2 regions of the Micromonospora sp. NPDC049089 genome follow, and region 2 is predicted to be linked to the other one. Evidence: riboswitches for the same ligand, from Rfam matches in the RefSeq annotation. Region 2 holds a riboswitch; the other holds the start of a gene.
What was found. Region 2 has a riboswitch for cobalamin ahead of AB0B48_RS19690 (acyl-CoA thioesterase). Riboswitches for the same ligand answer to the same signal wherever they lie in the genome.
Positions count from the first base shown of each region.

Region 1: it holds a riboswitch for cobalamin, as region 2 does, so the genes downstream of both, AB0B48_RS15620 (ribonucleoside-diphosphate reductase subunit alpha) here and AB0B48_RS19690 (acyl-CoA thioesterase) in region 2, are expected to answer to the same signal.

Region 1 covers NZ_JBEZEH010000077.1:20,628-27,736, reverse strand. Annotated here, with positions in the region: gene AB0B48_RS15635 (aldo/keto reductase) at 1-212, shown strand, start outside; gene AB0B48_RS15630 (FadR/GntR family transcriptional regulator) at 220-942, opposite strand; gene AB0B48_RS15625 (enolase C-terminal domain-like protein) at 950-2,347, opposite strand; cobalamin riboswitch at 2,780-2,997, shown strand; gene AB0B48_RS15620 (ribonucleoside-diphosphate reductase subunit alpha) at 3,190-5,532, shown strand; gene AB0B48_RS15615 (ribonucleotide-diphosphate reductase subunit beta) at 5,589-6,584, shown strand; gene AB0B48_RS15610 (N-acetyltransferase family protein) at 6,762-7,109, shown strand, end outside.
Region 2 covers NZ_JBEZEH010000112.1:276-7,384, forward strand. Annotated here, with positions in the region: gene AB0B48_RS19680 (copper chaperone PCu(A)C) at 1-370, opposite strand, end outside; gene AB0B48_RS19685 (copper resistance protein CopC) at 436-2,550, opposite strand; cobalamin riboswitch at 2,672-2,889, shown strand; gene AB0B48_RS19690 (acyl-CoA thioesterase) at 3,019-3,531, shown strand; gene AB0B48_RS19695 (hypothetical protein) at 3,640-4,035, shown strand; gene AB0B48_RS19700 (helix-turn-helix domain-containing protein) at 4,261-5,241, shown strand; gene AB0B48_RS19705 (DUF6355 family natural product biosynthesis protein) at 5,510-5,836, shown strand; partial or broken gene AB0B48_RS19710 (IS5/IS1182 family transposase) at 5,868-5,951, opposite strand; gene AB0B48_RS19715 (cellulose binding domain-containing protein) at 6,744-7,109, shown strand, end outside.

The sequences.
Region 1 (7,109 bases), on a different contig from region 2:
GCCGGATAGCGCGGGTCTGTCAGACGTACGGCGTCACGCTGCCCCAGGCGGCGTTGGCGTTCGTCCGTCGTCACCCGGCAGTGGTCTCGACCGTTGTCGGCATGCGCGACGACGTCCAGGTGACCGAGACCCTCCAACGATCCGGTGTCGACGTCCCGGAGCAGCTCTGGACGGCGTTGTACGACGTGGGGCTGCTCGACGTACAACCGTGAGGGTCGGTCACGACCGGGCCGTCTCGATGCTGGCGTCAGCGTCGTCGGGTAACCCCTGCAACGACTCCTCCACACCGATCAGGTGGTTGGCCATCCGGGTGCGCGCCCGTTCCGGGTCGCGTGCCACGAGGGCCTTCAGGATCGCCACGTGCTCGTCATGGGTGCGCAGGTCCGCGCCCTCCTCGTGCAGACTCCGCCAGAGCCGGCCACGGATGGTGCGCCCGGCGAAGGCTTCGATCAGACCGACAAGCACCGGATTCTCGGCGTGCACCGCGATGATCCGGTGAAAGGCGATGTCGATTTCCATGATCCGCTCGTGGTCCGGCGGTGACTGGCCGACCAGCCGGGCCGCCTCGTCGAGCAGGTCACCCGCCTGGGCCAGGGCCTCGTCGGTGATCCTGGTCGCCGCCAGGCAGGCGGCCTCGCACTCCAGCAGCCGGCGGACGGTGTGGATGTGCCGGGGGTCGCCCTGGCCCTGGAAGTCGACCACGAAATTCATCGGGGCCAGCAGCTGTGGCGCGTCGAGGTTGGTGACGTAGGTGCCGTCGCCCTGACGGATGTTGACGATCCCCAGGATCGACAGGGCCGACATCCCCTCGCGCAGGGAACCTCGCGAGACGCCGAGCTGCTCGGCGAGGTCCTTCTCGATGGGCAACCGGTCCCCGGGCCGGAACTGCCCTTCGAGGATCATCCGTTTGATGCCGTTGACCACTTCGTCGGTGCGAGACATGATCCCCCTAGCGGCCGGCGGGGGTGGCCTTCCCACCCGCGATCACGTACGCCGCCTCCGGAGATGACACGGTAGTCGGGTCTGTCGCCGCCCAGTAGTGGCCGTCGGGGAAACGGTAGAGCGCCACCGACTCCTGACGCATCCGGGTGGAGTAGCCGGGCTGGCTGGGCAGGACGTATCCGCTGCCGGAACCGGTGTCGCGGATGATGCAGGGATCGGTGAAGTGCTCGTGCAGGTGGTCGACGAACTCGGTGACCCGGTTGGTGAGGTCCCCCGAGATCGCGACGTAGTCGAGCACCGACACGTGTTGGACCATCTCGCACAGCCCGACACCGCCCGCGTGCGGGCACACCGGGACGTTGAACTTCGCGGCGAGCAGCAGCACGGCGACGATCTCGTTGATGCTGGCCAACCTGCCGGTGTCGAGCTGGCAGAAGTCGATGGCCTCGGCCTGGAAGAGCTGCTTGAACATCACCCGGTTGTGGCAGTGTTCGCCGGTGGCGACGCCGATCGGAGCGACGGCGCGGCGGACGGCCGCGTGGCCCAGGATGTCGTCAGGGCTGGTCGGCTCCTCGATCCACAGTGGCGTGAAGCGGGCGAGGGCGGTGACCCACTCGATGGCCTGACCGACGTCCCACACCTGGTTGGCGTCGATCATCAGGTTGCGATCCGGGCCGAGGATCTCCCGTGCGATGGCGCATCGGCGGATGTCGTCGTCGAGGTTGGCGCCCACCTTGAGCTTGACGTAGCCGTAGCCGGTGTCGACCGCCTCCTGGCACAGTCGGCGCAGCTTGTCGTCGCCGTAGCCGAGCCAGCCCGCCGATGTGGTGTAGGCGGGGTAGCCGGTCCGGTCGAGTTCGGCGAGGCGGGCGGCCTTCGTGCTCTCCTTGGCCCGCAGGATGGCCAGTGCCTCGTCGCGGGTCAGCGCGTCGGACAGGTAGCGCAGGTCCGCGATGTCGACGAGTTGCTCGGGGGTCATGTCGACGAGCAGCCGCCACAGCGGTTTGTCGGCGACCCGGGCGACCAGGTCCCACGACGCGTTCAACACGGCGGCGAGGGACAGGTGGACGACGCCCTTCTCGGGGCCGAGCCACCGCAGTTGCGAGTCGGAGGTGAGCAGGCGGTAGACCGCGCCCATGTCCGCTGCCATCGTTGCCACGTCCTGGCCCACGAGGAGCTGTGCCTGGTGGACTGCCGCCGCCGCGACGATGTCGTTGCCTCGGCCGATGGTGAAGGTCAGGCCGTGCCCCGCGAGTGGCGCGCCCACGCCGTCGACGCCGTCGGTGTGCAGGACGACGTAGGCCGCCGAGTAGTCGCCGTCCTTGTTCATGGCGTCTGACCCGTCAGCGGTCAGGGAGGTGGGGAAGCGGACGTCTTCGACGGTGACGGCAGTGATCTGCGGCATGCGCTCCTCGCCCGGCTAGGCTAAAGATCAGATGATCACTGGGAGTATACGGAGGGCCGCTCCGGCACGTCAACGTTGTCGATCACCTCGGGCGTGCAGACATATGATGTTTGCCCTCTCGGGTCGCGCCGCCTTGACTCCGATCATGCCGGTTGGCGGGCGAAGGTGACGCGCGCGGCGGACCCTGGAGATTGGATGTTCCGGCCCGTCGCGAGGTATCGACGACGACGTATGGGCCTGGTCTCCAGTGCTGTGGCCTCGATACGTCAAATCTTTGTCGAATGTCGACACCCGTGCGCAGAGCCTCGTCTCCGGTGCCCGGCATCGGTCGGCCGCAGTGTGCTCCCGGGGGTTGGTGACGATGGTCACCGCATCGCCGTCGACACGCCCGAGACCGACATGTGGGGTGTGACAACGGCTGCGTCCCTATATATGGTGTCGAACGCAGCTGGTTCGGCCGCTCATCCGGTGCGGTTCGAGGCAACAGGGAACCCGGTGGAAATCCGGGACTGTCCCGCAGCGGTGAGTGGGAACGACAGCCGTCATCAGCACTGGGCCACCATCGGCCTGGGAAGCGACGGCCAGTAGGAGACCGGCGAGCCCGGTCGTGCCCGCGAGTCCGAAGACCTGCCAGCGCGCCGCGTACCCGCACCCGGGTGGGCGGCGGTCCGAGGCCGCGTGGGACGGCTGACGCCACCTGACCCACGCCGGGGCCGGCGTGGCGTCCGTCGGTGTCTGTCTCCTCGCGTCCGGGCCACCAGGTCTCGAACTCCGAGGAGCGAGTGGTGACAGTCACCGAGGTAGTCCCGGCCAGCGGCGACGCGACAGTGCGGCGGACGCCGATGCAGGTCCGCAAGCGTGACGGCGGCACCGAACCCGTGGACGTGAACAAGATCGTCCGGGCGGTCGAGCGGTGGGCCGACGACCTGACCGACGTCGACCCGTTGCGGGTGGCCACCCGCACCATCAGCGGCCTCTACGACGGCGCGACCACTGCCGAACTCGACCGGCTGTCCATCCAGACCGCCGCCGAGATGATCGGTGAGGAGCCGCAGTACTCGCGTCTGGCCGCGCGGCTGCTGGCCGGCTACGTCGACAAGGAGGTGCGGCGACAGGGCATCACCTCGTTCAGCGCGGCGATCCGGGTCGGCCACGCCGAGGGCCTCATCGGTGACGACACCGCCGCGTTCGTCGCCACACACGCCGCGACGCTCGACCACGCCATCGACCCGGACGGCGACCGCCGGTTCGAGTATTTCGGCCTGCGCACTGTGTGCGACCGCTACCTGTTGCGCCACCCCACCAGCCGACTGGTGCTGGAGACCCCGCAGTACTGGCTGCTGCGGGTGGCCTGCGGCCTGTCCCGGACGGCGGACGAGGCGGTGGACTTCTACCGGCTGATGTCCAGCCTGGCCTACCTGCCCAGCTCACCGACCTTGTTCAACTCCGGCACCCGGCACACCCAGATGTCCTCCTGCTACCTGGTCGACTCTCCGCTCGACGAGCTGGACTCGATCTACGCCCGGTACGCCCAGGTCGCCAACCTGTCCAAGTTCGCCGGGGGCATCGGCATCGCGTACTCCCGGGTCCGCTCCCGGGGCGCGCTGATCCGGGGCACGAACGGGCAGTCCAACGGGATCGTGCCGTGGCTGCGCACGCTGGACGCGAGCGTCGCCGCGGTCAACCAGGGTGGCCGACGCAAGGGCGCTGCCTGCGTCTACCTGGAGCCGTGGCACCCGGACATCGAGGAGTTCCTGCAACTGCGGGACAACACCGGCGAGGACGCCCGCCGCACCCACAACCTGAACCTGGCCAACTGGGTGCCGGACGAGTTCATGCGCCGGGTCGAGGCCGACGAGCTGTGGTCGCTGTTCGACCCGCAGGAGGTGCCCGAGCTGCCCGACCTGTGGGGGGAGCGGTTCGACGCCGCGTACCGGCAGGCCGAGGCGCAGGGCCGCTACGTGCGGCAGGTCCCGGCCCGGGAGCTGTACGGGAAGATGATGCGGACCCTCGCCCAGACCGGCAACGGCTGGATGACCTTCAAGGACGCGTCGAACCGGCTCTGCAACCAGACCGCCGAGCCGGGCAACGTGGTGCACCTGTCCAACCTCTGCACCGAGATCGTCGAGGTGTCCAGTGACGCCGAGACGGCCGTGTGCAACCTCGGCTCGGTGAACCTCGCCGCCCACCTCACCGCCGACGGCATCGACTGGGAGCGGCTGCGCGCCACGGTGCGGACCGCTGTGACCTTCCTCGACCGGGTCATCGACATCAACTACTACCCGACCGCGCAGGCGGCGGCGAGCAACCCCCGCTGGCGGCCCGTCGGGCTCGGGCTGATGGGCCTTCAGGACGCCTTCTTCGCGCTGCGGCTGCCGTTCGACTCGCCGGCCGCCCGCGAGCTGTCCACCCGGATCAGCGAGGAGCTGTACCTGACCGCGCTGGAGACCTCCGCCGACCTGGCGCGCGACTTCGGCGCCCATCCGGCGTACCCGCAGACCCGGGCCGCGCGAGGCCAGCTCCAGCCCGACCTGTGGGGTGTCGAGGGTACGCAGACCGCGCGGTGGGACGCGCTGCGCGAGCGGGTCGAGGCGTACGGGCTGCGCAACTCGCTGCTGGTGGCGGTCGCGCCGACCGCCACCATCGCCTCGGTCGCCGGGTGCTACGAGTGCATCGAGCCGCAGGTGTCCAACCTGTTCAAGCGCGAGACCCTGTCGGGGGAGTTCCTCCAGGTCAACACCGCTCTGGTACGCGAGCTGAAGGCCCGCGGTCTGTGGACCGAGCGGATCCGTTCGGCGATCAAGCGGGCGGAGGGGTCGGTGCAGGACATCGCCGAGTTGCCGGTCGGCGTACGGGAACTGTTCCGCACCGCGTGGGAGCTGCCGCAGCGGGCGCTGATCGACCTGGCCGCAGCCCGCGCCCCGTTCATCGACCAGTCCCAGTCGCTGAACCTGTTCCTGGCCGCGCCGACCATCGGCAAGCTCTCCTCGATGTACCTCTACGCCTGGAAGGCCGGGCTGAAGACCACCTACTACCTGCGCTCGCGGCCCGCGACGCGGATCCAGCAGGCCACCGTCAGCGCCGTCGCACCCGTCGCGCCAGTCGCTCTCGCGTCCGTGGCCCTCGACGCCGACGCGCTGGCCTGCTCGCTGGAGAACCCCGAGTCGTGCGAGGCCTGCCAGTGACCCTCGCCGACGCCGCCACGACCGACGCCAGCACCACCGACACGAGGACCACGCACATGCTGCTCGACCCCGGGATGGACCTCACTCTCCGCCCGATGCGTTACCCGCACTTCTTCGACCGGTTCCGCGACGCGATCCGCAACACCTGGACCGTCGAGGAGGTCGACCTGCACGCCGACCTCGCCGACCTGGACAGGTTGTCGCCGGCCGAACGGCACCTGGTCAGCCGCCTGGTGGCGTTCTTCGCCACCGGTGACACAATCGTCGCCAACAACCTGGTGCTCAACCTCTACCAGCACGTCAACAGCCCGGAGGGTCGCCTCTACCTGTCCCGCCAACTGTTCGAGGAGGCCGTGCACGTCCAGTTCTATCTCAACCTGCTCGACACGTACGTGCCCGACGAGACGGAGCGCTTCGAGGCCTTCGCGGCCATCGAGAACATCCCCTCGATCCGTCGTAAGGCCGAGTTCTGCTTCCGGTGGATCGACTCTCTCAGCGACCTGCGGGAGCTGCGGTCCCGCGAGGACCGGCGCACGTTCCTGCTCAACCTCATCTGCTTCGCCGCCTGCATCGAGGGGTTGTTCTTCTACGGCGCGTTCGCCTACGTCTACTTCCTACGTTCCCGTGGTTTGCTGCACGGTCTCGCCTCGGGCACCAACTGGGTGTTCCGCGACGAGTCCATGCACATGGCGTTCGCGTTCGACGTCGTCGACACCGTGCGCGCCGAGGAGCCGGACCTGTTCGACGACGACCTCGCCGACCAGGTTCGCCGGATGCTCACCGAGGCGGTCGAGTGTGAGGTGCAGTTCGCCGAGGACCTGGTGGGCCACGGCGTGCCCGGTCTGACATTGGCCGACATGCGGGAGTACCTCCAGCACGTCGCCGACCGCCGCCTCGCCCAGCTCGGCATCGCGCCGCACTACGGGTCGAACAACCCGTTCGGCTTCATGGAGTTGCAGGACGTGCAGGAGCTGTCCAACTTCTTCGAGCGGCGGGTGTCGGCGTACCAGGTCGGGGTGACCGGCACCGTCGCCTTCGACGACGACTTCTAACGACCTCGGTCCCTGCGCTTCCGTTGATCAGGTGATGAAAAGTAGCTTGGAGACGACCTCAACAGCTACTTCTCATCCCCTGATCACGGATGTGGCCCGTTCAGCTGTGAACCTGTGAGTAAGTCAGGCAAGCAAGCCGAGACGGGGGTGGTCGCGTGCCCGGAAAGGAACGTGCTGATGGTCGACATCACCGTGCGGCCCATGACCGACGCCGACGCCGACCGGGTCCTGGCGATCTACCAGGCCGGCCTGGACACCGGTGACGCCAGTTTCGAGGTCACCGCGCCGGGCTGGGCGGTGTTCAGCGCCGCTCGGCTGAGCGGGCACCGGTTCGTGGCCGTCGACCCGGGTGGAACGGTGCTTGGCTGGGTCGCCGTCTCGCCGACCTCGACCCGCGCGGTGTACGCCGGTGTGGTGGAGCACTCCGTGTACGTCGACCCGGCCGCCCAGGGCCGTGGGATCGCCCGACTGCTGCTGGACGCGTTGATCACCTCCACCGAGGCCGACGGCGTCTGGACGATCCAG
Region 2 (7,109 bases):
TGCTCTTGGCCTTGATCACGATGCCACCCTGCTTGGCCTGCATGACCATCTTGCCGTCCTTCATGGTCATCTCGTGCAGCTCCATCGGTGACAGGGGGTTCGTGGCGCCCGTCACCGTGACATCGCTGTCGCCGTCGTTGACCAGGGTCCCGAAGGCCGCCGTCATGCCCTTGTCGGCCGCCTTCACCCACGGGTCACGAATGCCGAGCACACCAGCGTCCGGGTTGGCCGGGGCCGACGTGGACGGGCTCGCCTGCGCGGCCGACGGAGAGTCGGACGACCCGCACCCGGCGGCGCCCACCGCCAGGATCGCGGCGGCGAGGATCGCTGCCGAGCGGCGGCGTGAAACGTTCGGGCTGGTGGCGCGCATGTGTTCTTCCTCCGATGGTTGCTGCTGGGAGGTTGGTCGGCCGCAGCAGGGAGAAAGTTCCGGGCTCAGGGAACGTTGATCGTGAACTCCCCGGTGTGCACCTTGCCGGCGACCTGGAAGTCGAAGAATGCCCGGTACCGGCCTGAACTCGGCGCGGTCAGCCAGAACTTCACAGTCCCGTCGACCAGCTCCGGCTCGGGGTGCACGTGCACGTAGCCGAGGTCACCCTCACGAACCACCACCAGGTGCCCGTACGCGGCAAGGTATCGCTCCAGCTGCGCGGGCGTGGCCGTGTCGGCGCTGGCGACCTGGAAGTGGATCGGTGCCGTCACCCCCACGGTCGGGGTGCCGGTCATCGACACCGTGTACGGACCAGCCGTCGCCTGCGCCTGTGCCGGCGGCAGCGCGGTCGGGGTGTGCGCGCCGGGCACTGTGTGGTCGACGCCCAGCACGAGCGGCAGCGGCGTGCCGTTGGCAGCGGTGACGGAGAAGTCGGCGTAGACGCGGTAGCCGCCGGGTCGGGCCAGCGTCATGGGGACGCTCCAGGTGCCGTCGGGTGCCATCGTCGGGTGCAGGTGCTGGTAACCGGTCAGGTCACGGCCCACGACGATCATGTGCAACGGCTTGTCGTGGACGACCGCGAAGCGGGTCGCCGGCTGCCGGTCGGTGCCGACGATGCGGAAGCGGTAGTCGGCGCGTACCCCGGCGGGTTGGGTTCGTTCCAGCGGTTGCAGCGTGTACCCGCCGGCGCTGACGGTCGTCCCGGTGGCAAGCGTCTCGCCCGTTGCGCCGTCGCCCCGGTGCGTGTGCGGTCCGGTGCCCGCCGGGTGTTGGTGTCCGTCGGCCGCGGACCCTGCCGGGCCGGAGGCGGGCGGACCGCCCGCCGGTTGCCGGGCGGTGTTGGCGGCCGGGCCCTCGTTGCCGCTGACGCGCGCCAACCCGAACCCGCCGAGCAGGGCCAGCACCAGGGTACCGACGAACAGTGCCAGGCTGGTGTTGCTCAGCCGGGACCCGGGCGTCGCCGTGGCGAGATCCGGGTCGGGCGATGCCCCGGAGTCGACGGGCGGTCGACTGTCCGTCGTGGCGAGGGCTTTCGCGTCCTCACCGGTCGGAGGTGGATCGACAGCGACGCCGGTCCGGGCCACGACGACGGCGGTGTCCTTACGCGCGGCCGGCACGGTGCTGGGTCGCCGCTTACCGTCCGAGGTCTGCGTACCGCTGCCGGTCGCCGCGAGGCTCCTGTCTGCGACGGTCCTGCCACCGACCTCTCTGCCGCCGCCGGTCCTGGCAACGGCGGGCTTGCTACCAGCGCCCTTGGCGCCGGTGGCCTTGGCGTTGGCGATCCTGGTGCCGGCGGTCCTGGTCGCGGGACGGGTGCCGGCGCCGCGTCGAGCGGATGTCGCCGACGCGGTACGGCCCCGGCCGGCGGGCCTGCCGGTGGGGGTCGTCCTCCGACGCCAGACGACGAATCCGGCCGCCGCGGCCGCCGCGGCGACCACCGCCAGGCCGACCCACGTGACCGCTCCGGGGCCGCTCTCGTCAGTCGATCCGGTCGGCGCAGCCGCTGCCGCGGACGGTGGAACCGCCGTCTCGGCAGCGACTGTCGGCACCGCCGACGCCTGCCCGGACGACCCGTGTTGCTCGGCGGTGGCCAACAGCGCCGGATCCGGCTGGGTCGACGGCGGGCTCCACCCCTTGGGCGCCGCCGTCACCGGCCCGTCGTAGCGGAAGGTCAAGGTGCCGCGTACGGGGTCGCCGTCCGAGGCGACCGACAGGTAGCTCACCGAGTACTGGCCCTTGGCCGGCAGGTGCGCGACCGCCACCGTCGCGGGGAACCCGGTCGTGTACTCGCGTGGCTCGAACTGGCCGTTGACCAGGAAGTACTCGCGCACCGGCTTGTCCAAGGGCTTGGGCTCCCCGTACGACCAGCCATTGTCGACCCGGATGCCACCCGGCGCGGTGATAGTGAAGAACGCGTTGGCAGCGGCCTTCTCGGTGAAGAACAGCTGCACCGACGTCAACGGCTCGCGCACGGTTGCGCCGCTCGCCGGTGTGGACATCGCGAGGGTCCCGTGAGCTGCGGCGGGCTGGGCGGACGCGAGGAGAGCGACCGCCGAGGCGAGGAGGAGCGCGAGGAGGCCCGAGACCACCCGCCCAGGAATCTGAGGGTGACGACGCATCTGAATATCCTCACTGGGCGGAGACTTTTTACAAGAGGTGACGAACTTTTTCCTCACATGGCTAAAGCCGAACACCTCCCGGGTGGTCGGCCGGGCTGAGGGGCCGTCGCTCCTGGCCAGCTATGCTCCCGGTGGCGCTGGTTCGCCCGGTCGTGAGCTGGCCGGGCGTCGTAAGAGGGAACCCGGTGGGAATCCGGGGCTGCCCCGCAGCGGTGAGTGGGAACGACCGCCGTCATCAGCACTGGGCCAGTGGCCTGGGAAGCGACGGCCAGTAGGGGACCGGCGTGGAGCCGGTCGGGCCCGCGAGTCCGAAGACCTGCCCGCGCCGCGTACACGACCGTGTGCGCTGCCGTCGGCCTCGCGGGTGGGCTGAGCGGGTGACGTGCCGGGGCGGTGTGCGCCGGTGTGTCCTCGTCAGCGTGTGCCCGTGTTCCGGCGGTGTGGTTTCCCGAGGGACGGACTACCGCTGTGCACGACACCACCACGATCGCCGGCCGAGCGCCGTCGGCGTCGCACCTGACCCTGTCGCAGATCATGGACCAGCACCACACCAACCTGATGGGTACGGTCCACGGCGGCCGGATCCTCAACCTCATCGACTCGGTGGCCGGGGTGGTCGCCGCCCGCCACTCCGACGGGCCGGCGGTGACCGCCGCGATCGACGAGACCGCATTCCTGCGCGCGGTGCGGGTCGGCGACGTCGTGCACGTCGACGCCCGGATCACCTGGGCCGGTCGCAGCTCGATGGAGGTGGCGGTCAAGGTGACCGCCGACCGGTGGGACCGGGCGGTGCCGCCCACCGACGTGGCCACCGCTCACCTGGTCATGGTCGCGATCGACGACGACGGCCAGCCTCGAACGGTGCCGCCGCTGCTACCGGAGACCGACGGTGACCGGCGGCGGTACCGGGAGGCGGAGATCCGCCGGAAGCACCGGCTGGCGCTGCGGCGCGCGCTGCTCGACGGTGCCGAAGACGACTGACCCGTGCGCGGTGCGCCCGTCGCGGCGCCGGCGCGGTCCGAGGAACCCGCCCCGCCGTCGATCTGCTCGGATAGCGTCCACGTGAAGTCTCGATCACGGAGAGTGGGAATGCTTAGCCTGGACCTTGCCGGCGTCGTGGCGGCTGTCGGCGCGGAGGTGACCGACTTCGAGCCGGGGGACGAGGTGTACGGGCTGTGCGGGGGCGTCGGCAACCTGCAGGGCTCGCTGGCCGAGTACGCCGCCGTGGACGCCCGACTGCTGGCCCGCAAGCCGAACGCACTCTCGATGCGGGAGGCCGCCGTGTTGCCCTTGGCGGCGGTCACCTCTTGGGAGGGGCTGGTCGACCGGGCCGGACTCCGCGCCGGGCAGAAGGTCCTGGTGCACGGCGGTGCCGGCGCTGTGGGATACGTGGGCGTGCAGCTTGCCCAGGCGCGCGGCGCCGAGGCATACGCCACGGGCGGGCCGACGAGCATGCGGGTGATCGAGAGCCTGGGCGCCGGGTAAGACAGCACAGCGAGGCTCCCGGTTGGGGCATCGGATCTTGGTCGACTGCTGTCTTGCCGGGAGCCACGTCCTATGTCGACACACGCTGCCTGCCACCCATCGCGACCAGGCCCATCACGATGAAAAGCCCTCAATGCCTGACCGGCACCATAACCTCGCAACGCCGTTATATCGACGCCAAGCTATCGTGATCTGACCCCGGCAGCGACAGCGCGAAGGTGAGTCATGGACGTAGTCAGCACCACCGAGGTCCCGGTTGAAGACGGGTTCGCCTTCTGGCGCGAGGTAAACTCGAAGCTCTGGGTGCCCTACGATTTACGCTGTGATTCGCAGTGGGAGCCCGGATTTCGGGCTCAGGTCGGAATCAGCGAGTTCGGTCCCGTGCAGGCGACATTAATGACCACGATGCCGCACTCGGTCCACCGCACTCCCAAGCTCATTCGGCAGGCCGATCCCGAGGTGTTCAAGCTGGGTTGCCTTGTGCGCGGTGGCGGCATGATCACGCAAGACGGCCAGCGCACAGATTTCGGCGTGGGGGACCTGATACTGTATGACACTTCCCGGCCCTACCTGGCCGAATTCACCCCGGATGTGCCAGTTAGTCAGCTGCTGCTCCTGCGCTTCCCGCGCTTGTTGCTGCCGTTGCCCCCTTGGGAGTTGCGGCGCCTGAGCGCAGTTCGCATCCCTGGCGCCCAAGGCGTCGGCGCGTTATCTTCACAATTCCTGCTGCACCTTGCCCGGCACATGGACGAACTCAGTCCGTTGGACGCCGCCCGGCTGTCCACCCTCACCATTGACGTGTTGACAGCGGCACTGGCCAACGCGCTGGACGTCCAAAGCGCGGTGCCCTCCCACACCCGACGGCGAGCGTTGATGGCTCAGATCCACGCCTTCGTCCGAGCGAATCTGGGCGATCCACGCCTGACGCCGGACGCGATTGCCGCAGCGCATCACATCTCGTTGCGATACCTGCACAAGCTGTTCCACGAGGAAGGGCACACGGTCGCCGGCTGGGTCCGCGAGCGTCGCCTGGAGCAGTGCCGACGCGACCTCGCCAACCCCCAACTAGGCGCGCGCCCGATCCACGCGATCGCCGCCCAGTGGGGGTTCACCAGCCCGGCGCACTTCAGCCAGGCGTTCCGCAGCGCCTACGGTCTTTCGCCACGCCAGTTCCGCGAGCAGTGCGCAAGAGTACGCGCAGACTAAAGACTTGTGCGCTTACCAGTAACGACAGAACCGGCTGTGGACTGCACTCTTAGCTCAGGAAGTCGCTCAGTCAGGGTTGATCTGATTCCGGCTTACGGAAGAAGGTTCACCTGAGCGTGTTACATCGATGCGTGTTTTCGCGATGGAAGGAGCGCGAGGAAGTACGTCGATCACTTCATGCAGCCAGCAGCATCATCTAAGCCGCAGCGGCGGCTGACAGGAGACCATTGTGAAGATGTGGTACAGAACGGCGTTTCGGATCTCGGCAGTGACCGCGATCCTCGGCGCACTCACCCTGTCCGGGACCGTGGCACAGGCAAGTCCGGGCGCCGGCTCCCGCCTGTCCCAACCCGAAACCACCGCGGTTTCGGAGCAGGCCAAGCCCGGCAGCGAGGACTTCGCCGCGCAGGTTTGCGGCTACTACGAAGACGCGGTGACGGCCTGGTACAACCACTGCGGGAACACCCATGTGATCATCTACGTCGACGCGACGTGGCCCCGCAACGACTGGAGCTGGTGCATCGGCCCGGGAACGTGGGACATCGGCGGCGCCAACGCCGTATCCAACGCCTGGTACTCGGGTCAGACTTGTTGAACCGCCAGCCAAGCGCTGCGCGATTCTCCACCTGCGTTCGGTGGTTGCGGATCAGGTCAGCGAGGCACATGAGGGTGCGGTCGGACAGGGGAATCGCGGCAGGGTAGGACAACAGCGAGGCTTCCGGTTGGAGCATCGGATCTTGGGTCGACTGCTGTCTTGCCGGGAGCCTCGCCCTACGTCGATCCCTGCCCCCACCCCACCGCCGTGACCAGCCCCGTCACGATGAATAGGGCTGATTCAACATCGCGCTCGCCCTCAGCAACATCGGTGCTGTCAGATCGCGCCTCGGCCAACACGGCATCGCGGCGCGCTACCTGAGAGTTTCACTGGGACTCGTGGGCCAGCTGGGCATGAGATTCGGGACAGTCTTCTCGTTCAACGAGCTGGGAGGGGTGTTCCGAGAGCTGCAGCAACTGAGCGGAGCGCAGAAACAGCATGAATTTGCAATGACCGCCGCCAGAAACCACGGTGAAAAACACAACGAAGCGGCCGGACGCAGCGGGGACAGGGCCCCGCCCGAGCCACCGTGGCCATCGGAACCACTGGGCTCTGTGACTCGTACGCTGACTGATGGCCGTCGGTCTGGTGATCTGCCCACTCGCCGGTCCACATTGCGAGGTCGCGTACCCGGCGCTCGGTTTTCTGCCGGGACGTGGCCGCCCACTTCGTTGCGTTATTTGACGCGAAGTCGTCCAGGACCTGGCGGTCAGTCGCGGTCCAGGCGGGAAGCTGCGCTATCCACTCTTCTGCCTGCTCGGCGCTGTGGCCGCTACCGATCAGCCATGGGCGGGCTGTCCGTTGTCCTGCCGGCGGCAGGACTGCCGTGCGTGCCTTGACAGGAAGGCGGAGCAGCAGGACAGTCGACATATTCATAGACGTTCAACTATTTACGGCGAGGTGTGCCATGCGGAAGTCGCTGACTGCTGTGGCCGCCATCGCTGTTGCCATGGTCGCGATGATGACCGCGATCTCACACGCCAGTGCGGCGAACGCGGCGGCCGGGTGTCGGGTGCACTACGTCGTCACCAGCCAGTGGACCGGTGGCTTCCACGCCGACATCGCGGTCACCAACTTGGGTGACCTGGTCAACGGGTGGACGCTGCGGTTCGCGTTCCCTGCAGTCGACCAGCGGCTCACGCAAACCTGGAGCGCCACCTGGGCCCAGGCGGGCCAGCAGGTCAGCGCGACCAATCTGGGCTGGAACGCGACCCTGGGCACCAATGGCTCCGCGAACATCGGTTTCGTTGGCGCCTGGTCGGGCAGCAACCCC